DNA from 4 places in the Streptosporangium sp. NPDC048886 genome. Region 4 is predicted to be linked to each of the others. Evidence: predicted binding sites of a transcription regulator. Region 4 holds the regulator's gene; each other region holds the start of a gene.
The links. The regulator LexA, encoded in region 4, represses DNA repair genes until DNA is damaged. The targets are predictions, from matches to a motif close to TCGAACANNTGTTCGA.

Region 1: the regulator LexA is predicted to act here: its motif matches at 2,889-2,904, upstream of recA (recombinase RecA).
Region 2: the regulator LexA is predicted to act here: its motif matches at 2,523-2,538, upstream of uvrA (excinuclease ABC subunit UvrA).
Region 3: the regulator LexA is predicted to act here: its motif matches at 1,921-1,936, upstream of ACZ6R6_RS33740 (SAV_6107 family HEPN domain-containing protein).

The regions. Positions count from the first base shown of each region.
Region 1 covers NZ_JBVJHH010000001.1:303,868-309,246, reverse strand. Annotated here, with positions in the region: gene rny (ribonuclease Y) at 1-352, opposite strand, end outside; gene recX (recombination regulator RecX) at 787-1,665, opposite strand; gene recA (recombinase RecA) at 1,679-2,782, opposite strand; gene ACZ6R6_RS01300 (hypothetical protein) at 3,029-3,331, shown strand; gene ACZ6R6_RS01295 (DUF3046 domain-containing protein) at 3,460-3,654, opposite strand; gene ACZ6R6_RS01290 (VOC family protein) at 3,734-4,222, opposite strand; gene ACZ6R6_RS01285 (pyridoxal phosphate-dependent decarboxylase family protein) at 4,303-5,379, opposite strand, start outside.
Region 2 covers NZ_JBVJHH010000007.1:270,734-276,112, reverse strand. Annotated here, with positions in the region: gene pssA (CDP-diacylglycerol--serine O-phosphatidyltransferase) at 1-803, shown strand, start outside; gene ACZ6R6_RS11350 (MBL fold metallo-hydrolase) at 1,015-1,656, opposite strand; gene ACZ6R6_RS11345 (maleylpyruvate isomerase family mycothiol-dependent enzyme) at 1,653-2,459, opposite strand; gene uvrA (excinuclease ABC subunit UvrA) at 2,690-5,379, shown strand, end outside.
Region 3 covers NZ_JBVJHH010000033.1:45,138-50,516, reverse strand. Annotated here, with positions in the region: gene ACZ6R6_RS33755 (GNAT family N-acetyltransferase) at 1-327, opposite strand, end outside; gene ACZ6R6_RS33750 (YbaK/EbsC family protein) at 456-935, opposite strand; gene ACZ6R6_RS33745 (L,D-transpeptidase family protein) at 1,055-1,861, shown strand; gene ACZ6R6_RS33740 (SAV_6107 family HEPN domain-containing protein) at 2,184-2,630, shown strand; gene ACZ6R6_RS33735 (PP2C family protein-serine/threonine phosphatase) at 2,769-3,911, opposite strand; gene bldD (transcriptional regulator BldD) at 4,129-4,623, opposite strand; gene ACZ6R6_RS33725 (universal stress protein) at 4,895-5,379, opposite strand, start outside.
Region 4 covers NZ_JBVJHH010000009.1:107,583-112,961, forward strand. Annotated here, with positions in the region: gene ACZ6R6_RS13130 (glycosyl hydrolase family 18 protein) at 1-1,294, opposite strand, end outside; gene ACZ6R6_RS13135 (hypothetical protein) at 1,434-2,327, opposite strand; gene lexA (transcriptional repressor LexA) at 2,852-3,562, opposite strand; gene ACZ6R6_RS13145 (hypothetical protein) at 3,622-3,858, shown strand; gene ACZ6R6_RS13150 (LysM peptidoglycan-binding domain-containing protein) at 3,899-4,165, shown strand; gene nrdR (transcriptional regulator NrdR) at 4,688-5,149, shown strand; gene ACZ6R6_RS13160 (vitamin B12-dependent ribonucleotide reductase) at 5,234-5,379, shown strand, end outside.

The DNA of each region.
Region 1 (5,379 bases), on a different contig from region 4:
CGGCCAGCCGGTTCTCCCGGCGCTCAAGGTCGGAGCGGAGCTCCTTCAGCTCGTATTTCAGCACCTGGCTCTCCGCCTCGGCCTCCTTGCGCAGCTCGGCGGCGGTCTCGACGGCGGCTTCGGACCTGCGCAGGATCTCTTCGGCGTCGTGCTGGGCCTTGGTGCGGATGTCGGCCGCCTCGCGCCTGGCGTCTTCCAGCGCGGTCTGGATCTCGGCCTCCTGCTCGGGGGAGGGACCGCCCGTCCCGCCGCCCGCCCCGGTGCGGCGCAGCAACACGATCAGCGCGGCTATCGTCACCACGGCAAGAACCGCGACCGCCCCCGCCAATATGACGATCACAACCGGATCCATGCGCGCCCCGCCCTCCTCGCGTCGCAAATATCAAGCACGCGAGGGTCACACGCACGGCACGGAGAGCCCAGGCGCCGACGCCACCGGAACAGATATCAACCCAAGGCCGACGCTGCGCCGGTCACTCCCGCCGACACGCCGTCCGCCCACATCCGCCAAGCCTGCTCGTCCGTAAATTCGCCGTTATGACAATCCGCACTGCGCGGAGTAACTCCTCACTGCCGTCGAGATTAAGCGTCAAACAAGTCACGGGCAAGGCAAAGCCCGGTTGGGGACCGTTCAAACATGAGAAGCCGATGTTTCTTTCCCCAACATCCCCGCCCGGCCCGGTGACATCGCCGGATCCCCGGCGGCGCCGGGGGTGACGGCACCCGGCCACGGAGCGGACCCCGCCGCCGGGAAATTCCGGCGGCAAACAACTCAGCGTGCTTTCGCTAGTCGGGTGGGTAATCCAACTCGGCGGAAAATGCGGGATTTTCCGCCTCTTCACTCTCAAGTGCCTCACGGACCACACGGAAGGCCAGCCCGGGGCCGTATCCCTTCCGGGCGAGCATGCCGGCCAGCCTGCGGGTCCGGACCGCCGGCTCCAGCCCGCGCGTCGAGGCGAGCTTGCGCGCCACGAGCCTGCGGGCCGTCTCCACCTCCTGCTCGGGGTCGAGCTGCTCCACCGCCTCCTTGACGGTGTCCTCGTCGACCCCGCGGTGGCGCAGCTCCGAGGCGAGGGCCCTGCGGGCGAGACCCCGCCCGGCGTGGCGTGAGCTCACCCAGGCCGCGGCGAACGCCTCGTCGTCGATGAGCCCGACCTCGGAGAACCTTTCGAGGACGGCCTCCGCCGCCTCCTCGGGCACCTCGCGCTTGCGCAGCGCCTCGGCGAGCTGGGCGCGGGTGCGCGGCGCCATGGTCAGCAGCCGCAGGCAGATCGCCCGGGCCACGGCCTGCGGATCCGCGGCGGGCCCCTGGCTCGCCGGAGACCCCTCGACCGGCCCGTCCGGCAGGATCTCCCGGGAGGCACCCCGGGAGCGCTTCCCACCACGCCGGGACCCACGACCGCCCCGGCTCTCCCCTCCGGAGCGGCCCGCCGCGTCTTCTGCTGGGCCGCCTTCTGGAGCGGGGCCGTCGTCCAGGGCGGAGCCGTCCTCCCAGTCGGGGCCGGACGCCTCCCATGCGCCCGGCTGACCCCGGCGGGAGCGCCGCGACCGGCCGCCTGCCCGCCTGCCCGTCCCGGAGGAGCCGGCCTCCGGCACGTCCGGCCAGGCGCCCCAGTCTCGCGGCCCGGCCGCGCCGGCCGGACCGGAGTCAGGTCCCGTCGTCATCGATCAACCCGGCTCAGACGTCACCCGGCTTGGGAGTGGCCGCCTTGGAGCCACGGCCGGACGCGGTCGGGGCCGGGGCCGGGGCGGCAGCGGCGGCCGGCGGAGTGGCCGGGCTGTCGAGGCGCGGGCCGATGCCGAGCTTCTCCTTGATCTTCTTCTCGATCTCGTTGGCCATGTCGGGGTGGTTCTTCAGGAAGTTACGGGCGTTCTCCTTGCCCTGCCCCAGCTGGTCGCCCTCGTAGGTGTACCAGGCGCCGGACTTGCGGACGAAGCCGTGCTCGACGCCCATGTCGATCAGGCCGCCCTCGCGGGAGATGCCGACGCCGTAGAGGATGTCGAAGTCGGCCACCCGGAAGGGCGGGGCCATCTTGTTCTTGACGACCTTCACCCGGGTGCGGTTGCCGACCGCCTCGGTGCCGTCCTTCAGCGTCTCGATGCGGCGGATGTCGAGCCGGACCGAGGCGTAGAACTTCAGCGCCTTTCCACCCGTCGTGGTCTCGGGCGAGCCGAACATGACGCCGATCTTCTCGCGGAGCTGGTTGATGAAGATCGCGGTGGTGCCCGTGTTGTTGAGCGCGCCGGCGACCTTGCGCAGCGCCTGGGACATCAGCCGGGCCTGGAGGCCGACGTGGCTGTCGCCCATCTCGCCCTCGATCTCGGCCTTGGGCACCAGGGCCGCGACCGAGTCGATGACCAGCAGGTCGACGGCGCCCGACCGGATCAGCATGTCGGCGATCTCCAGCGCCTGCTCACCGGTGTCGGGCTGGGAGACCAGCAGCGCGTCGGTGTCGACGCCCAGCTTCTTGGCGTATTCCGGGTCGAGGGCGTGCTCGGCGTCGATGAACGCCGCGATGCCGCCCGCCCGCTGGGCGTTGGCCACCGCGTGCAGGGCGACGGTGGTCTTACCGGAGGACTCCGGACCGTAGACCTCGATGATGCGGCCACGCGGGAACCCGCCGATGCCGAGCGCGACGTCGAGGGCGATGGAACTGGTCGGGATCACTTCGATGGGCGCGCGGGTCTCATCGCCGAGGCGCATGACAGAGCCCTTGCCGAACTGACGCTCGATCTGAGCGAGCGCGGTCTCGAGCGCCTTCTCGCGGTCGTTAGCCGCCATGGGAGCCCCCTGAAGGGTCGCGGGTTGAATCGGTTGCCAGAAAGCTACGGGGTGCCACCGACATTTTCTGGAGAGCACGCCACGGGTGGCGGCGTGTCCAATATAGCCGAACGATTGTTCGATCGTGGCTCAACGGCGCCGGACGCTCCGGGGGCGCCGCAGGTCACAGCAGAGGGTGACCCCATCCTTGGGGCGACATTTCCGGGCATTGGCTCGGACCTGTTGCCACCGGGCTGACCTGGGGTGATGCTGGAGGCAAACGACTCCGAGGTGCCCGACGTGACCGCTGCGTTCGCCCAGCAACGCCTGGCCCGCCTTGAGGCCCTGGCCGCCGAGCTGTCCGGCCGGGGGCTGGTGGGACGCATCGTCGGGGCCACCGCTCCCGTGCTCTGGGTGTGGCATCCGGGCAGCGGGAGACAGACGATCGTCTTCGCCAGCCCGGCCAGGGAGGGCTGGCTCTTCCTGTGGTCGCCGGACGGACAGGAGAGCGCCGAGGCCCCCGGCCACGTGGCCGAGCTGGTGCGGAAGCTGCTGGACCGCGCCTCCTGACCGCACTCCCCGGGGAGAGCTCCGGCGCCTTCCACCGGTCGCGCTCTCGGGCCCCACACAGCCCTTCGACACAGCCGGCCGGCACGGCCCTTCAGCACGACCGACCGGCGCAGCCCTTCAGCAGCCCTTCAGTGGAGCCGTGCGGAGACGTCGGACACCCCGCACACGGCCCGCCAGACCTCCTTGGCGGCGATGCCGTCGGCCAGCGCCTGGTTCACCGTCCGGCCGCCGAGGTCGGCGATGACGTAGTCACGGGCCCATGACTCGGCATAAGAGTCGCCGAAGTGTAGTTTCATCCGGTTCCAGAACTCCGACAGGCGCATCCTCCAAGTGTGGCCCCTCCCGGCCGCGCCCATGACCGCCGGTTCCTCCTCCGGAGCGCCGCCCCGTCCCGCCGGGGCCTCAGATGACGCGGAAGCCGTACATCTCGCCGAGCGGGTCGGCGAGCAGCTCCAGGCGGGCTCCGTCGGGGTCCCTGAAGTAGATCGACGCGCCGCTCTCGATCCGGTGCGGCACGCCCTCCGCCTCCAGCTTGCCCCGCAGCCGCTCCCAGGTCGACGGGTCCACCGAGATGGCGATGTGGTGGAGCCCGCCGAGGACCTCCTTGTAGGGACCGAGGTCCAGGCCCGGGAAGTCGAAGAAGGCCAGCAGGTTGCCGTTGCCGACGTCGAAGAAGAAGTGGTTCGACCCCCGGTGGTCGCGGTTTTCGAAGATCTCCGTGAGGGGGAACTCCAGGAGGTCCTGGTAGAACGCGATCGTCGCCTCGACGTCGGAGGAGATCAGCGCGAAGTGGTGCAGACCCCTCGCGCTGCTCGGCGGGCGGTGCTCCCGCAGACGTTCCGCCTTGATCCGCTCACGCGCCGTCTCCACGGCCGGCTGGTCGATGCTCATCGCTGGCTCACCGCTCAATGCGTCGGATGCTCGTCTGGTCTCTATCTCCGTGACGGGACGCGATGAACCTTCCCCAGCCGTCACGCCATGGTGGCGAGGATCTCCTCCACGATCTCCATGGACGTGCCGGGGTGCAGGAACGCGAACCTGGCCACGGTCTCGCCCTCCCAGCCGGTCGGCGTGACGAAGCCGATCTGCCCGGCGAGCAGCCGCTCGGACCACTCGTAGTAGTCCCGGGCCGTCCAGCCGGTGCGCCGGAACAGCACGGCCGACAGCTCGGGCTCCCGGATCAGCTCCAGGTGCCCGGAGCCGTCGATCAGCGCGGCGGTCTCGCGGGCGAGCGTCAGCCCCTTCTCGATCGCCTCGGTGTAGGCGTCGGTGCCGTTGACCGCGAGGGAGAACCAGAGCGGCAGGCCGCGGGCGCGCCGGGTCAGGTGGTAGGCGTAGTCGGTGGGATTCCACTCGTCGCCCTCGGTGTGCAGGACGTCGAGATAGGAGGCGTCCTGGGTGTGCACGGCGCGGGCCAGGCGGGGGTCGCGGTAGAGCAGGGCCGCGCAGTCGAAGGGCGCGAACAGCCACTTGTGCGGGTCGACGACGAAGGAGTCGGCGTGCTCGACGCCCGCGTAGCGGTGGCGGATCGAGGGGGCGAACAGTCCGGCGCCGCCGTACGCGCCGTCCACGTGGAACCAGAGGCCGCGCTCGCGGGCGACCTCGGCGATCCCGGCGAGGTCGTCGATGATGCCCGCGTTGGTGGTGCCCGAGGTGGCGACCACCGCGACCACGGTGGAGGGGTCGGGGTCGGCCGCCAGCGCCGCGCGCAGGGCCTCGCCGGTGAGGCGGTGGTCGGAGGAGGGCACGACGAGGGCGTCCACGTCGATGATGCGCAGGGTGTTGGAGATCGAGGAGTGCGCCTGGTCGCTGACCGCGACGCGCAGGCGGCCCTCCGGACGCGCGCGCCGGGCGGTGTCGCGGGCCACGACGAGTGCGGACAGGTTGCCGGCCGAGCCGCCGGAGACGAAGCAGCCGCCCGCGCCGGCCGGCAGCCCCGCCCTGTCGGCGAGCAGGCGGAGCACCTGGTTCTCCGCGGCGATCGCGCCGGAGGCCTCCAGCCAGGAGATGCCCTGCAGCGAGGCACAGGAGACGACCATGTCGAACAG
Region 2 (5,379 bases), on a different contig from region 4:
TGGACGAGACGGACGACGAGCCCCGGGGGCCCGTCGGCAAGGCGTTCCGGCTCTCGGCGGCTGACTCCCTCTCCCTCGGCAACGCGCTGTGCGGCTTCCTCGCGGTCTGCGTGCTGGCCTGGTCGGCGATCAACCAGCTCCAGGCGGGCGGGAAGTTCGCGGCCGTCCCCCAGTTCTTCGGCACCGCGGTGGTGCTGCTGCTGATCGGTGCCACCTGCGACCTGTTCGACGGCCTGGTGGCCCGTAAGTTCCGTGCCTCGGCCATGGGGGCCGAGCTGGACAACCTGGCCGATGTGATCAGTTTCGGCTTCGCCCCCGCCTTCATGGTGGTCATCTGGGGCGGCTTCACCCAGCGGGTGCCGTTCCCGCTGGTGATGGTCGCCGCGGCGTCGGTGCTGCTGGCCGGCGTCATCAGGCTGGCCCGTTTCGCCTGCGTGAAGACCAAGAGCGGCGACTTCATGGGCCTGCCCATCCCGATGGGCGCCATGACGGTGGTCTCGATCGTGCTGCTGTTCCCGCCGTCGCTCGTGACCCTGCTGCCGATCTTCGGCGTGGCCTACCTCATGGTGAGCCGGATCGAGTATCCCAAGCCCAAGGGCAACCTGGCGGCCGTCGTGCTCGCCTGGATGATGATCAACGTCGCCTGCCTGACCATCTGGGCCGCGGGCCTGCCCGGCGGTGACACCCTGATCAAGGTCGGCGCCATCATGCAGGTGGCCATCGTGGCCGCCATCCCGCTGCGCATCCTGATGTTCAAGCGGGAGAAGCGCAAGGAGCGCAAGGAGTCGGCGAGCATCACCTGACGGCTCCGGACACCGGCGCGCGGGCCAGGACCGCCGTGCGCCGGTCTCCGCGCCCGCCGGGCACGTTTCCCCCTGGGGCGCGGCCCGGGGCCCCGCCCGATCGCGTTCCCCTTGGGGCGCAACCTGAGACCCCGCCCGCCCGCCCGGCGGCCGCGTTCCCGCTGGGGCCCCGCCCGTCCGCCTGGAGGGCGCCGGGCGGGCCGGATGCGGGCTACCAGCCGCGCTCGCGCCACTGCGGCAGGGAGGGGCGCTCGGCGCCCAGCGTGGTGTCCCTGCCGTGTCCCGGATAGACCCAGGTCTCGTCGGGCAGCCGGTCGAAGACGCGCTCCGACACGTCCGTGAAGAGCCGGGTGAAGCGCTCCGGGTCCTTGTTGGTGTTGCCGACGCCGCCGGGGAACAGCGAGTCGCCGGTGAACAGGTGGCCGGGATGGTGCAGGGCGATCGAGCCCGGCGTGTGCCCGCGCAGGTGGATCACCTCCAGCGTGACCACCCCGACGGTGACCCCGTCGCCGTGGCCGACCTCCAGGTCCACCGGCACCGGCAGCGCGGCGGCGTCGAGCGGGTGGGCGACCACCGCCGCGCCCGTCGCCGCGGCGACCTGCTCCAGGGCCTGCCAGTGGTCGCCGTGCTGGTGGGTGGTGACGATCTTGCTGATCGGCCGGTCGCCGATGAGCTCCAGCAGGCGGTCCGGCTCGGCGGCGGCGTCGATGAGCACGCCGTCCCCGGTCTTGTTGCACCGCAGCAGGTAGGCGTTGTTGTCGAAGGGGCCGACGGCCAGTTTGGAGATGGTCAGCGCGGGCAGCTCGCGCACGTCGGCCGGGCCGCCGACCTGCACGTCACCTGTGTATGTCACGGATACTCCTCGGGCGGGGTAGCGGGCAGGTGAGGAGGCGCGGACGTGGTCAGCCACGGCGGCGGCGCGGGCACCCGCCCGGCGCCGGCGGGCCGGTTGCCGCTGGTCCCCTCGGGCATCACCCTAAGCCCCGCCCCCGGCGAGCGGCCGGTCAGCCAGCCCAGCAGGGCCCAGGCGTCGCCCTGCAGCACCGGCCCGGTCCCGAGGTCCGGCCAGACCTGGTGATGCTCCTCGCCGTCCTTGACCTCCTCGACGACGATCTCGCTGACCGTGCCGAGCTCATGCGGCCAGGAGACCATCGCGTCGTGCAGCTCCCTGCGGACGAACGCCTCCGGCCAGTCGGCGCACTCGTAGCCCGCCCCCAGGTCCACGTGGTGCATCTCGACCTCACGCAGCCGGCGGACCAGCACGTACCAGGCCGGATGGCTGGGCGGGTTGGTGCCGCTGATCATCGTCGCCCATCCCTCGGCGGGCACCGCGGCGGCCGCTGCGGCCAGCCGTGCCGCGCTCTCCTCCAGGTCGGCCAGCTGCTCCTTCGCCGGCCGTGCGGCTCCCGCCTCGATTCCGGCGTCGCGCGCCCCCGGATCGGGGTACTGCGGGGTCTCGACGCCGGTCCTGGCCCACGTCATCAGGTTGACGTGGCTGTCGGCGTTGCGGGCGACATGGGCGAGCACGTGCCCGCGGGTCCAGCCGGGCAGCCGGGAGGGGGCCGAGACGTCGGCGTCGGACAGTCTCGCGGCGGTGGCCAGCAGCCGGCCGGTGGAGGCGGCCAGCTCGGCCTGGAAAGCTTCTACGACATCCATCTCTTCACTCCATCACCCGGGTGGGGAGGTGGGCCAGGGCATAAAACACCGTGTCCCCGCGGTTGGAACATGTGGTCGATGCATCAAGTGACCTGTAAGGCTCACGGGAAGACCGTAGTCTGGAGAGGGCCGGGAAGTTCGGCCCCCAGGCGCCGCTCCGAAATTGTCGGGCCCCCTCGCTAGTCTTCCCGCGACCGCTCTTAACCCTCTACAACGACGTCGGGATTGCTGTGGCTGACCGCCTCATCGTGCGTGGCGCACGCGAACACAACCTCAAGGACGTCTCGCTGGACCTGCCGCGAGACTCTCTGATCGTTTTCACTGGCCTGTCCGGCTCGGGCAAGTCCAGCCTGGCCTTCGACACCATCTTCGCCGAAGGTCAGCGTCGCTATGTCGAATCACTGTCGGCCTACGCCCGCCAGTTCCTCGGGCAGATGGACAAGCCCGACGTCGACTTCATCGAGGGGCTCTCGCCCGCGGTGTCGATCGACCAGAAGTCGACGAGCCGCAACCCGCGTTCGACGGTCGGCACGATCACCGAGGTCTACGACTACCTCCGGCTGCTCTGGGCGCGCATCGGCAAGCCGCACTGCCCCCGGTGCGGCCGGACGATCGCCCGGCAGAGCCCGGAGCAGATCGTCGACCGCGTGATGGAGCTCGACGAGGGGACCCGCTTCCAGGTCCTCGCCCCGGTGATCCGCGGACGCAAGGGCGAATACGCCGAGCTCTTCAGCCAGCTTCAGGTCAAGGGCTTCGCCCGGGCCCGTGTCGACGGCACGGTGGTCCGGCTGGACGAGCCGCCGACGCTGAAGAAGCAGGAGAAGCACGACATCGAGGTGATCGTCGACCGGCTGGCGGTGAAGGAGAGCGCGCGCAGCCGCCTCACCGGCTCCGTGGAGACCGCCCTGCAGCTTTCGGGCGGCACGATCACGCTGGAGTTCGTCGACCTCCCCGAGGACGACCCCAACCGCGAGCGCTTCTACTCCGAGCACCTCTACTGCCCCTACGACGACCTGTCGTTCGAGGAGCTGGAGCCCCGTTCGTTCTCCTTCAACTCGCCCTTCGGCGCCTGTCCCGAGTGCACCGGTCTCGGGGTGCGGATGGAGGTCGACCCCGACCTGGTCGTGCCCGACCCGGACAAGACCCTGGGCGAGGGCGCGATCTCCCCGTGGGCCGGCGGGCACACCAGCGACTACTTCATCCGCCTCGTCGAGGCGCTCGGCCTCGCGATGGGCTTCAAGCTCACCACCCCGTGGGAGAAGCTGCCGAAGAAGGCGCACAACGCCCTGCTGCACGGCTACGACGAGCAGGTCCACGTCCGCTACAGCAACCGCTACGGCCGCGAACGCTCCTACTACACCACCTTCGAGGGGGCCATCCCCTGGGTGCAGCGCCGCCACGCCGAGGCCGAGAGCGACGGCATGCGGGAGAAATACGAAGGCTACATGCGGGAGATCCCGTGCCCGGCCTGCAAGGGGGCCAGGCTCAAGCCGGTCTCGCTGGCCGTCACGGTGGAGGACCGCTCGATCGCCGAGGTCTCGGCGATGTCGATCGGCGACTGCGCGAAGTTCCTGGCCGGGCTCAGGCTGTCGGACCGGGACATGCAGATCGCCGAGCGGGTCGTCAAGGAGATCAACGCCCGGATGGGCTTCCTGCTGGACGTGGGTCTCGACTACCTGACCATGGACCGCGCCTCGGGCACCCTCGCCGGCGGCGAGGCCCAGCGCATCCGGCTGGCCACCCAGATCGGCTCGGGCCTGGTCGGGGTGCTCTACGTGCTCGACGAGCCGTCCATCGGCCTGCACCAGCGTGACAACCAGCGGCTGCTGGAGACCCTGATCCGGCTGCGGGACATGGGCAACACCCTCATCGTGGTCGAGCACGACGAGGACACCATCGCCGCCGCCGACTGGGTGGTGGACATCGGCCCCGGCGCCGGTGAGCACGGCGGCCAGGTCGTCGTCTCCGGCACGGTCGCCGACCTGCTGGCCTCCGAGGGCTCGCTGACCGGCGCCTACCTGTCCGGGCGCAGGAGCATCGCCATCCCCGCCAAACGCCGCAAGCGTGACCGCAAGCGGCAGATCACGGTGAAGGGCGCCCGCGAGCACAACCTCAAGGGCGTGGACGTGGAGTTCCCCCTCGGGGTGTTCACCGCGGTCACCGGCGTCTCGGGGTCGGGCAAGTCCACGCTGGTCAACGACATCCTCTACAACGCCCTGGCCAAGGAGCTGAACGGCGCGCGCACCGTCCCCGGCCGTCACTCGCGGGTCAACGGCATGGACCTCGTCGACAAGGTCGTGCACGTGGACCAGTCGCCGATCGGCCGCACCCCCCGCTCGAACCCGGCGACCTACACCGGTGTCTTCGACAAGGTGCGCGACCTGTTCGCGCAGACCACCGAGGCCAAGGTCCGCGGCTACCAGAAGGGCCGGTTCAGCTTCAACGTCAAGGGCGGCCGCTGCGAGGCCTGCTCGGGCGACGGCACCATCAAGATCGAGATGAACTTCCTGCCGGACGTCTACGTGCCGTGTGAGATCTGTCACGGGGCGCGATACAACCGGGAGACGCTGGAGGTCCACTACAAGGGCAAGACGATCTCCGAGGTGCTCGACATGCCGATCGAGGAGGCCCTCGGCTTCTTCGACGCGATCCCGTCCATCAAGCGCTACCTCCAGACGCTGAACGACGTCGGCCTGGGCTACGTCCGGCTGGGCCAGCCGGCCACGACCCTTTCGGGCGGTGAGGCCCAGCGCGTCAAGCTCGCCTCCGAGCTGCAGCGCCGCTCCACCGGACGGACGATCTACGTGCTGGACGAGCCGACCACCGGCCTGCACTTCGAGGACATCCGGCGGCTGCTGGGCGTGCTCGGCAAGCTGGTGGACGGCGGCAACACGGTCATCGTCATCGAGCACAACCTCGA
Region 3 (5,379 bases), on a different contig from region 4:
GACGTGGATCTCGGCGAGCTCCAGGGCGTCGCCGAGCCAGCCACGCGCGCTCCCCTCGCCGTTGCGCTCCGCCATGGCCCGGTGGACGACGTCGTGCCACCACTGCCCGGGGACCCCGTGGAAGCCGTAGGCCAGGCCCACCGGAGTCCCGTCGGAGCGCTCGGCGAACAGGCAGGCGAATCCCGGATGGAGGGCGTGGTTCCCCATGATCGTCCTGCGGCCGGGGAGCTGGTCGACCGGCGGGTTCATCGCCGCGGTGTAGATCTCCAGGACCGCGTCCAGCCGAGTGGTGAACTCATCGGGGCCGACCCGTCGCAGTCCGATCACGCCACGCACCCTAGCAGGGCAGACGTCGCCGAGGATGTCGAAAGGGGCGTAAGCGGTGTTTAGTATTTTTCATAAAATTACTAGAGCGCTTTTTGCCGGAGAACCGGCCGCGGGGCCCCGGGCGACGGTCATCGCTCCACCTCCACCGGGGTGCCGCCGGTGATGCGGACCAGCTCGGCGAAAGTGATGGGGAAGACCGTGTGCGGGTGGCCGGCGGCGGCCCAGACGGTCTCGTGCCGGTCGAGCCAGACGTCGACCAGGGTCCTGAGCGGTGCGGGGTGGCCGATCGGGGCGACGCCGCCGATGACCTGGCCGGTGGCGGCGCGCACGAAGTCCGGGGCGGCCCGCCGTACCTTCGCCGCGCCGACCGTCTCGGCGATCAGGTCGGTGTCCACCCGATGGGCGCCGCTGGTGAGCACCAGCAGCGGGTCCCCGTCGGCGTCGAAGACCAGGCTGTTGGCGATGGCGCCGACCTCGCAGCCGAGCTGCGCGGCGGCGGTCACGGCGGTCGGGGTGGCCTCGGCGAACACGACGATCTCGCCGGTGACGCCGTGCTCCTCCAGGACCGCGGCGACCTTCTCGATGTTGGGATGCAACTTTTCTGGCACGCGGCCACTCTAAACAGATTGACCATTGATTGCCGCTTCATCACCTCTGGCTGAGACAGGCGGTTCATACGCTATGGTCCCTTGGTTCGGGCATCGGTGATATGAGGGGATGATTTCACGTGGGGGTTGAACGGCAGCTCGGAGTGGCTGCGCTTATGACGGCGGGGGCCGTGCTCGTCGCCTCGCTCGGCTCGGTCGGCGTCGCGAACGCCCAGCCCGTGACCCCGGCGGCCCCGGCCGTCGTGGCGCAGGCCGGCGCGCAGGCCGCGGCGCCCGAGTTCGTCGCGCCCGGCAAGACGCTCAAGATCGGTGCCAAGGGCAACGAGGTCAAGGTGCTCCAGGGCCGGTTGAAGGAGCTCGGCTACGCGCCCGGCAAGATCGACGGCCGCTACGGCGGGGCCACCCAGGCCGCGGTCTGGGCCTTCCAGAAGGTCAACGGCATCTCGCCGACCAGCACCGTGGCGAGCAGGACCTGGAACGCCCTGGAGGCGCCCAAGGCGCCGAAGGTGCTGGTGCCCGGCGGCAAGCCGACCCGGGTCGAGATGAACCTCGCCAAGCAGGTCATGGTCCTCTACGTCAACGGGCAGGTGAAGCTGATCAGCCACACCTCCTCCGGCAGCGGGATCCCCTACTGCGAGACGGCGAACTGGAACGGCAAGGTCCAGCGCTTCTGCGGCGACGCCCGCACGCCGACGGGTGACTACAAGACGACCTGGCGCAGGAGCGGCTGGCACAAGTCCTACCTCGGTCAGCTCTACAACCCGATCTTCTTCAACGGCGGCATCGCCTTCCACGGCGCGCTGTCGGTGCCGCTGGCCCCGGCCTCGCACGGCTGCGTCCGGCTCCCGATGAACGTGGCGGGGATGCTCCCCAGCCTGCTGGGCAAGGACGTGCCGGTGCACGTGCGCGGCAAGTTCGTCCGATAGCCGCAGGTCGAAGCCCCGGGAGATCCTGATCTCCCGGGGCTTTGCCGTCTCCGCAGGGATCGAACCTTTGTTCGTCGCTTTACTTGACACTACGAGTGATCGAATTTATGTTCGATGTAATGACGTGAAACTCGCGGATCACGTCCAGGGTGGTCGATCGTGCCCACGCCGTCGTCGCGGACGGCCGGGCCAGGTCGGGACGGACGGGGAGAGGGGAAGCTCCTCGTCCGGCCGCCCGGGGAATTTGTCGGTGGGGTCTGCGAGTGTTGACACCACCGGTGAAAACGCCGGGAGCCGCTTGCGACCTAGGAGGCTGAAGCACATGACCCCTCGGCCCAGCGATCCCGGCGGGCCCCGGCTGTCGACCACAGCGCGGGCGCACCTGGCCGATGCCCGTGACTGCCTGGAAGAGGCGGCCGCCGCACGGACCCCCGCCACCCGTTACGTCGCCGCCCACCTGGCGGCCCTCCGGGCGGCCGCCGCCGTCCTCGCCGCCCGGCCGCGCCCCATGGACGGCCGCAGGCGCCGGCTGCGCAGCGCCTGGGAGCTGCTGCCCGAGGCCGAGCCCCGGCTCGCCGACTGGGCGCCCTACTTCGAGATCAGCGCGACCAAGCGGGCCGCCGCCGAGGCCGGGATGACCCGCATGGTCTCGGCGCGGGACGCCGAGGAGCTGATCTCCGAGGCGGAGCGGTTCGTCACCGCGGTGGAGAGCCTGCTCGGCGTGCCCACCCAGCCCACACTCCCCGGCCGCGTCCCCCTGGCCGGCTAGCGCCCCGGCCCGCCGTCCGGCCGGCGCTCCGGCCTGCCGGCGCACCCAAGGGAGGCGCACTGTCTGCGTTCCCGCCGGAGGCACACCCGCCTCCGGCCTGCCGCCCGGCGGTTCTCCTCGCCGTCCGGCGTGGGCCGATCAGGCCGCCGAGGAGGCCGAGGAGGTCGCCTGGCGGGCCGCGCGGTGGCGCAGCAGGAGCATGGCGGCGTCGTCGCCCAGCGGGCGGCCCACATGGCGCAGCAGGTCGGCGCGGAGGGCGTCCAGGGCGAGCTGCGGGTCGGCGCCGTTCAACAGGTGCGCCCTGGCCGGGAGCGGATAGAACTGGCCCGCTCCGTTGCGCGCCTCGATGACCCCGTCGGTGTAGAAGAGGACCTGGTCTCCCGGCTCGAACGGGATCTGGTGCGGCACCGGCTCGCCGGCCTTCAGCGGGCCCATGCCCAGGGGGAGCGCCTCGTCCGGGGGATCGGCGAACCAGTGCCCGCCGTCGGAGCCGAGCACCATGGGCGGCGGATGGCCGCAGTTGATCACAGTGATCGAGGCGCCGCCGGTGATCTCGGCGAGTATGGCGGTGACGAACTGCTCGCCGGACAGCTCCCGGGTCAGGGCGTTCTCCAGCCGGGCCACCAGGCCCTGGAGCTTCGCCTCGTCGTGGGCGGCCTCCCGGAAGGCGCCCAGCACCACCGCGGCGGTCTCCACGGCCTCCAGGCCCTTGCCCTGGACGTCTCCAACGATGATCCGCACCCCGTGCGGGGTGGTCACCACCTCGTACAGGTCACCGCCGATCCTGGCCTCGGCGGTGGCCGAGGTGTAGGAGACGGCCACGCCGATCCCCGGCCCGGCCCGGCGCGGCACCGGCCGCAGCAGCACCCGCTGGGCCGCCTCGGCCACCGAGCGGACGTCGGCTAGCTGCCGCTCGTGGCGGAGCCGTCCGGCGCTGGCCAGCACGCTGGCCATGGTGACGCCGAGGATGGCGCCCATGGTGATGTTGGTGCGGGAGGTCCAGAGGATGTCGTTGTAGAGGCCGAGCGCGACGCACAGCGCCAGGGCGATCACGCCGACCACCGTGGTCCGGGCCAGCCCGCAGGCCACGCTGGCGAAGGCCGGCCCCAGGGCCAGCAGGGGCAGGAGACCGGCCGTCGGACCGGAGCCGAAGTCGATCAGGGCCACCACGGCCATGACGATGAAGGGGAGCAGCTTCAGGGTGTCCTGGGTCCTGCTGCCTCCGACGGAGGTCAGCAGCCTCAGGAACGCGCGGGTCTTGGTCGACCCCAGTGACGCCATGATGGCGTCGAGGCGGCTTCTCGGGCGACGCTGAGAGTGATCGTGCCGACCCTCTCCCCCTGCCATGTCCACCACATCTCGTTAAATGCCATGTTTGCCTTTTCCTACCACAGGGATGGTCATCCGTGGCGCGATGCGGGCGATGTTCTAACGAGAGGGCGAGATTTCCCGGTGGGTGGGTGCGCCGGCCCCGGCGCACCCACAGCCGGACGGATCGTCAGAAGGACTCGACGGCGCGACGCGCCTCGGGGTCCAGGACGCCCCAGTTGATGAGCTCCTCGGTCAGCTCGGTGGGGGACTTGTCATAGATCACGGCAAGGGAGCGCAGGTCCTCCTGGCGGATGGACAGCACCTTGCCGTTGTAGTCGCCACGCTGGCTCTGGATCGTGGCCGCGTAGCGGGCGAGCGCGCCGGCCTTCTCCTTGGGGAGCTGGGCAAGACGCTCAAGGTCGATCACAAGCTTCGGCGTCGGGCCGAGCGGGCTGGGCGCGGCGCCACCCGGCAGCAACTCCGAGACCGGAACCCCGTAGAAGTCGGCCAGTTCGGCAAGCTTCTGCACCGTCACGGCGCGGTCCCCGCGCTCGTAGGAACCGACGACAACCGCCTTCCAGCGTCCACGGGACTTCTCTTCGACTCCGTGCAGGGACAGGCCCTGCTGGGTGCGGATGGCGCGGAGTCGTGCACCCAGCGACTTGGCGTACTCAGACGGCATCGTGTTGGCCCCCCGGCTCTGTTATGTACTGCTTTCACTTGATTGTGCTCCCTCGCAACATATGCCCCAACCACCGGATTGGTGCCTGGGGTAGGCACCTTCGGTGACCGGAGCGCCGGGGTTTACCCGATAACGCCGCGAGGTGTGGTTACGGACAGTGACGGTAAAGCTGTGGACGCCTAAGGTCAAGCTGATTGGAAAAAAGATGCTGAATCCGATCCGGTGTGCTCCTCCTCAAACGCCGTACTTGTCCGCTCCGGACAGTGAATCATCAGGGTTTCCCCTGCTTGTCACCGGATCCGGGCTTCTGGGGCGGGTTTCGGGGCAACATCATCACCGGGCACGGCGCTGCGCGTATGATCTTCGACGAGACGTCGCCGAGGAAGACCCGGCGCAACGGCCCCGTTTCGCTGGAGGCGCAGATCAGCATCGCCCCCTCGCAGTCGGTGCCGCCGAGCGCCGCGGCCACGTTCCGGCCCTCCAGCACCTCCACCTCCACCTGCACGCGCCGGTGCCCGCGCGCGGCCTCCTGGAGGTCGGCCGCGACCTTCTCCCGGAGCCGGTGGAGCATCTCCTCGGCCATCTTCGCCTGCCGCCCGCCGCTGACGACCAGAGTGATCAGGCGCAGCGGCAGGCCCATCTGCGTGGCGATCGTGACGGCCTGCCGCACCGCCTCGTCGGAGGCGGGATCGCGCCGGTAGGCCACGGTCAGCCGCCCGAGCTCGGGCGGGGGCTGCTCGCCGTACCCCTTGGGCG
Region 4 (5,379 bases):
GGACGTTGCCGAAGGCGTAGTTGATGTGGGTGAGCTTGGCGGCCGAGCCGCTGGTGACGATGTTCTTGACGTGGTAGGCCCGCTGGTAGATGCCCCACTGGGTGAAGTAGCCCAGCAGCTTGTTGCCGCCGCCGCCGCCGCCTCCGCCGTTCTGGGTGGTGACGTTGAGTTGGTTGCTGGGGGTGGAGCGGTTTCCGGCGGCGTCGCGGGCGCGGACGGTGTAGCTGTAGGTGGTGGCGGGGGTCAGGCCGGTGTCGGTGTAGGTGGTGGTGTTGACGGTGGTGAGGAGGGTGGCGCCTCGGTAGATCTCGTAGCCGGTGACGGCGACGTTGTCGGTGGAGGCGTTCCAGGCGAGGGAGGCGCTGGTGGAGGTGGTGGCGGTGGAGCGGAGGTTGCCCGGGGTGCTGGGCGGTGTCGTGTCCTCGCCTCCGCCGTTCTGGGTGGTGACGTTGAGTTGGTTGCTGGGGGTGGAGCGGTTTCCGGCGGCGTCGCGGGCGCGGACGGTGTAGCTGTAGGTGGTGGCGGGGGTCAGGCCGGTGTCGGTGTAGGTGGTGGTGTTGACGGTGGTGAGGAGGGTGGCGCCTCGGTAGATCTCGTAGCCGGTGACGGCGACGTTGTCGGTGGAGGCGTTCCAGGCGAGGGAGGCGCTGGTGGAGGTGGTGGCGGTGGAGCGGAGGTTGCCCGGGGTGCTGGGCGGTGTCGTGTCCTCGCCTCCACCGCCCCCGCCGGTCACCGCGATGGCGGAGACCGTCGCGTAGTTGGCTCCGCCGTTCATGTTGAACTGGATGTTGAGCGCGCCGTCGGTGACCGTCGCGGGGAAGGTCCGGTCGCAGGCGGTGAGCGCCCCGCAGGAGGCGAAGATGTCGAAGCCGGTCAGGGCGTTGGCACCCTCGACGCGGACGTCGAACTTGCGCTGGCCGGCCGCGTTGGCCCAGTCCTCGACCATCTTCAGCGTCACCTGGTAGGTGCCGTTCGGGACGTCGAAGCGGTAGCCGCCCCAGCCGTTGAAGGTGTTGTAGTTCTGGTAGAGGGAGTCGTCGGTCGTCCCGGCGATCGCGCCGGTGGTCGAGCCGCCCCCGTAGCTGGTCTGGTAGCCCCAGTCGCCGCTGGAGTAGGCCTTGTCGGCGACCCACTGGTCTCCCGCCGCGTCGGTGAGCGCGGATCCGCCGGCGTTGGCCCGGATCGGCACGGTCACGGCGGCCGACGCGCCGGGCGCCGTCGCGACGGCCCCTCCCAGCGGGAGGAGGACCGCCCCCACCACGCCTAAGAGTTTCAGGACAAGTCGATTTCTCATGGGCGACCGCCTCTACGACCTGGAACTGGGGGGTTAATTAACAGGAAACTTTACTGTCAATTTGAACCGAACGTAATCACGTGCCCCCGCGCCGTCAATGGTGCGAAATTTCGGGGGGCCCAACCGCTCGGGGAGAGGTTTACGGCCAGCGCCAGGCGATGCCCAGCACCCCGGCGGCCACGTCGGCGGCGGCCATGTGGACGGTGTGATGGGCGGTGGGCACCAGGACACCGGTCCGGAAAGGCGTCTGGCCCGGGCCGGATCGGACGTAGGAATGGCATTCGGCCGGCAGGGCCAGGGGATCGAACCGCACCTGGAGCAGGAAATGCGCGACCGGCTGCCGGAAACCGTGGCCGTGGTCGACACACGGCCGCGTCGGCCTGTCGACGCTCTCCCACTCGAAGACCCAGGTGTCACCGGCCCGGAGCACATGGTCGAAGAGCAGCTCGGCGACCATCACCGCCCGACGCTGGTGTCGCAGGACGGTGCCGACCCTGCAGTTCTCCAGAGCGTGGATCTCACACCCTTCGAGGTCGGTGCCGGGGTCGACGAACGACCTGACCACATACCGGTCCATGCCGTCGCGCCGGGCCCGGACCAGGGTGCGGGTCCACACCGACGCGCACCTCCGCGCCGCGTCGATCAGCACCTTCTGCTGCTGGATGATGACGACGGCGTCCTGGTCGCGTGAGCCCGGCAGCGCGTCCAGCAGCTCGCCGAGCGCCCCGGAACGCTCGTCCAGCCCCGGCCCGCGGTCGAGGAGGCGGGTGAGCGAGCCGCCGGGCAGGCGGAGGATCTCCTCCAGGGCCGTGACGACCAGCGTGGACTGCTCGCCACCGGGGCGCCGGTGGCCCCGCTGCCAGTCGCTCAGGGTGGACAGCGCGACCGTCAGCCCGCGCTGGGCCAGGCGGGACCGGATGCGGTCGAGTGGCAGGCCGCTCTCCCGGATGCAGGCGCGCAGGGCCTGGTGGAACGGGCCCGAGTGGAGCAGGGGGCCGCGGTCGGCTGCCGGTTCGGGGAGGCGGCGAGGCATGAGGGCGCTCCTCGGCTGTCGAGGCGGGCGGCTGGGGATCGCCCGCACCCCTCCCCCGCGAGGACGGCACGGACCGGCCGCGCTCTGTGGGGAGTGAGCGTAGAACGTCTCGTGATCCACGGAAAGGTCGCTACAGGTAGCAATTGCCGAAATTTCATCGCCTGTGGCTTATTCCGAGCCGAAAACAGAATCAGCGCATGCCCGGCACCCCCCACAAACGTGCCCGATACCCCCACAAAGGAGAAGTGCGCCTGCCGATCTGTTCAGGGCGCTGACAGTCTGTTCAGGACGCTGACAACGGGCGCCGCACCCGTCGGGTTCGGCCCGGAGAGCCCGTGCCGGTCGGGGAGCCCACACCGGCCCGAGAGCCCGTCCCGCTCGGGGAGCCCGGAACGGCCGGAGAGTCCGGAACGGCTGGGACGGCTGGGACGGAGGTCTCGCCGTACGGCCTCGAGGGCGGCCCCGAGCACACCACGAGGAGCGGGATCCCGGTCCGGGGACCCCGCTCCTCGTGGTGTGCCGTCTCAGAGCTTGCGCAGAACCGCCACGACCTTGCCCAGGACGGTGGCCTCGTCGCCGGGGATCGGGTCGTAGTTGGGGTTGTGCGGGACGAGCCAGACATGGCCGTCCTTGCGCTTGAAGGTCTTGACCGTGGCCTCGCCGTCGATCATCGCGGCGACCACGTCACCGTTGTCGGCGACGGGCTGCTGGCGGACGACCACCCAGTCGCCGTTGGCGATGGCCGCGTCGATCATCGAGTCGCCGGTCACCTGGAGCAGGAAGAGCGTGCCCTCGCCGACAAGCTGCTTGGGGAGGGCGAAGACGTCCTCGATGCTCTCCTCGGCGAGGATGGGGCCACCGGCGGCGATCCGGCCGACGAGCGGCACGTAGGCCGCGGTCGGACGGCTGACCGGGGCCTCGTCGGTGCCGGAGTCGGGGTCCACCCACAGCACCGGCTCGCCGGGCAGGCGCACCTCCAGCGCGCGGGGGCGGTGCGGATCGCGGCGCAGGTAGCCCTTGCGCTGCAACGCCGTCAACTGGTGCGACACGCTGGAGGTGCTCGTGAGCTGCACCGCCTCGCCGATCTCCCGCATGGAGGGCGGGTAACCGCGCTGCTGCACCGAGTCGCGGATCACCTCAAGGATCTTCCGCTGCCTGGGGGTGAGGCCGAGGGAGTCACGCCTGCGCACCGCCAGGTCGCTGACGGCCGAACCGTTCTCGTCGTGCCCGTTCATGCGGTCTCCTCGCCTCCCGATCTGTATCTCTTACGTCGCACACAGCGACCGTACCCCCGTTGAAGATCGTATTCAAACAATTGTTCGAGTCGTTCTCGAAATCAGCGGTGGCGTGGTGTACAACATCGTACGGGAGTTCGATCGACATCGTGTTCGATTCGCCGATCTTTCTTCGACATGTGTTCGGCCAGGTCGAAGGGGTGGGGGGCCATCATGAAGACGACCACGGCGACGAGGGGGCCCGGGCGCGCGTCCGTCCGGCGTCCCGGGCCTGCGGGAAACATCCGATATCCTGATCCGCCCCTCCGGCTCACCCGGCGGGGGAGGATCGTGGTGGTGGCGGCGCTCACGCTGGTCACCTTGGGGGCGCTCTGGGTCGGCGCGCGCATCGACGCCGCCTCGGCCTTCGAGCGGAGAGGTCACGAGGGGCTGCCGTGGGTCGTGGTGCACGGGGGCGACACGCTGTGGGAGATCGCGGACGCGGTGACGCGGGACGGGGATCCCGCCCCGACGGTCCGCCAGATCATGGACCTCAACGGCCTGTCCGACTCGGTGATCCGGCCCGGGGTCCGGCTCTATCTGCCTGACGGCTCCGCTCCCTGAGGGGCGTGGCCGACAGGCCGGCCCGCGTGTGAGATGACGGGCCCGGGGCGGCGCCGCGGACGCGCGTACGGGGAGGGTGTTCCGCGTGCGGGGGCGTTCGACGTCCCGCCGGGTGCCGGGCTCGGCGCGCCGTGGACGTGCGTGCGGGGGGCGGCCGGGGCGGCCGAGGGCCGGCCGGGGCCGGCGTGGAGGCGATCGGGTGCCGGGCGAAGGTGATCAAGGCCGCCGAGGGGGTAGCCGGGGGGTCGCCAGGGGGCGGCGGAGGGGGTGACACGCCCGGCCCGTGCGGATGTGATGCGCTGATCAGCGACTTCGTCCGACAGGGCCGTTTCAACTTGCGTTCATGGTCCGACACTCCTACCGTTGACCACAACATCTAGTGGCTTAATCGGCGTGCTTCACCATAGATTGTGTTTCCATTACCGCACCTCGACTATTCGGGGGGCGTGCGCGAGCGTCTCGACAGGCGCCGGGAAACACGCGAGAAGGTGGGCCACTCGCCGGCTCAAGGAGGCGACACGCGTGCACTGTCCGTTCTGTCGTCATCCTGACACCCGGGTCATCGACAGCCGGTCCACCGAGGACGGCGGGGCCATCCGCCGCAGGCGCACGTGCCCGGAGTGCGGGCGCAGGTTCACCACGCAGGAGACGGTGCTGCTCATGGTCAGCAAGCGCAGCGGGGTGACCGAGCCGTTCTTCAGGGACAAGGTGATCGCCGGTGTCCGGCGGGCGTGTCAGGGACGCCCGGTCAGCGAAGACTCGCTGGCCCAGCTGGGCCAGCGGGTGGAGGAGAGCATCCGGGCGACGGGGGCGGCGGAGATCGCGGCCCACGAGGTGGGGCTGGCGATCCTGGGGCCCCTCCGCGACCTGGACGAGGTGGCCTACCTGCGGTTCGCCTCGGTCTACCGGAGCTTCGAGACCCTGGCCGATTTCGAAACCGAGATCAAGCAGTTACGGGCGGAACGCTCCGCCAAGCAGGACTGATTCACACCCCGGGCGCCGGGGGACAGAGCGGCGCGTTGATTGGTCCGACTCGTGGGCTCCACGGAGCCCCGGAAGGGGGAAGTCATGACGGAGACGGTCGGTGGCGCGGCGGCGCGCGGGGGCAAGCGGTTGCGCAAGGGGCTGAAGATGAAGCGCGTCTTCACCACGCCGGGAGTGCATCCCTATGACGAGGTGCGCTGGGAGCGCCGTGACGTCGTGATGACCAACTG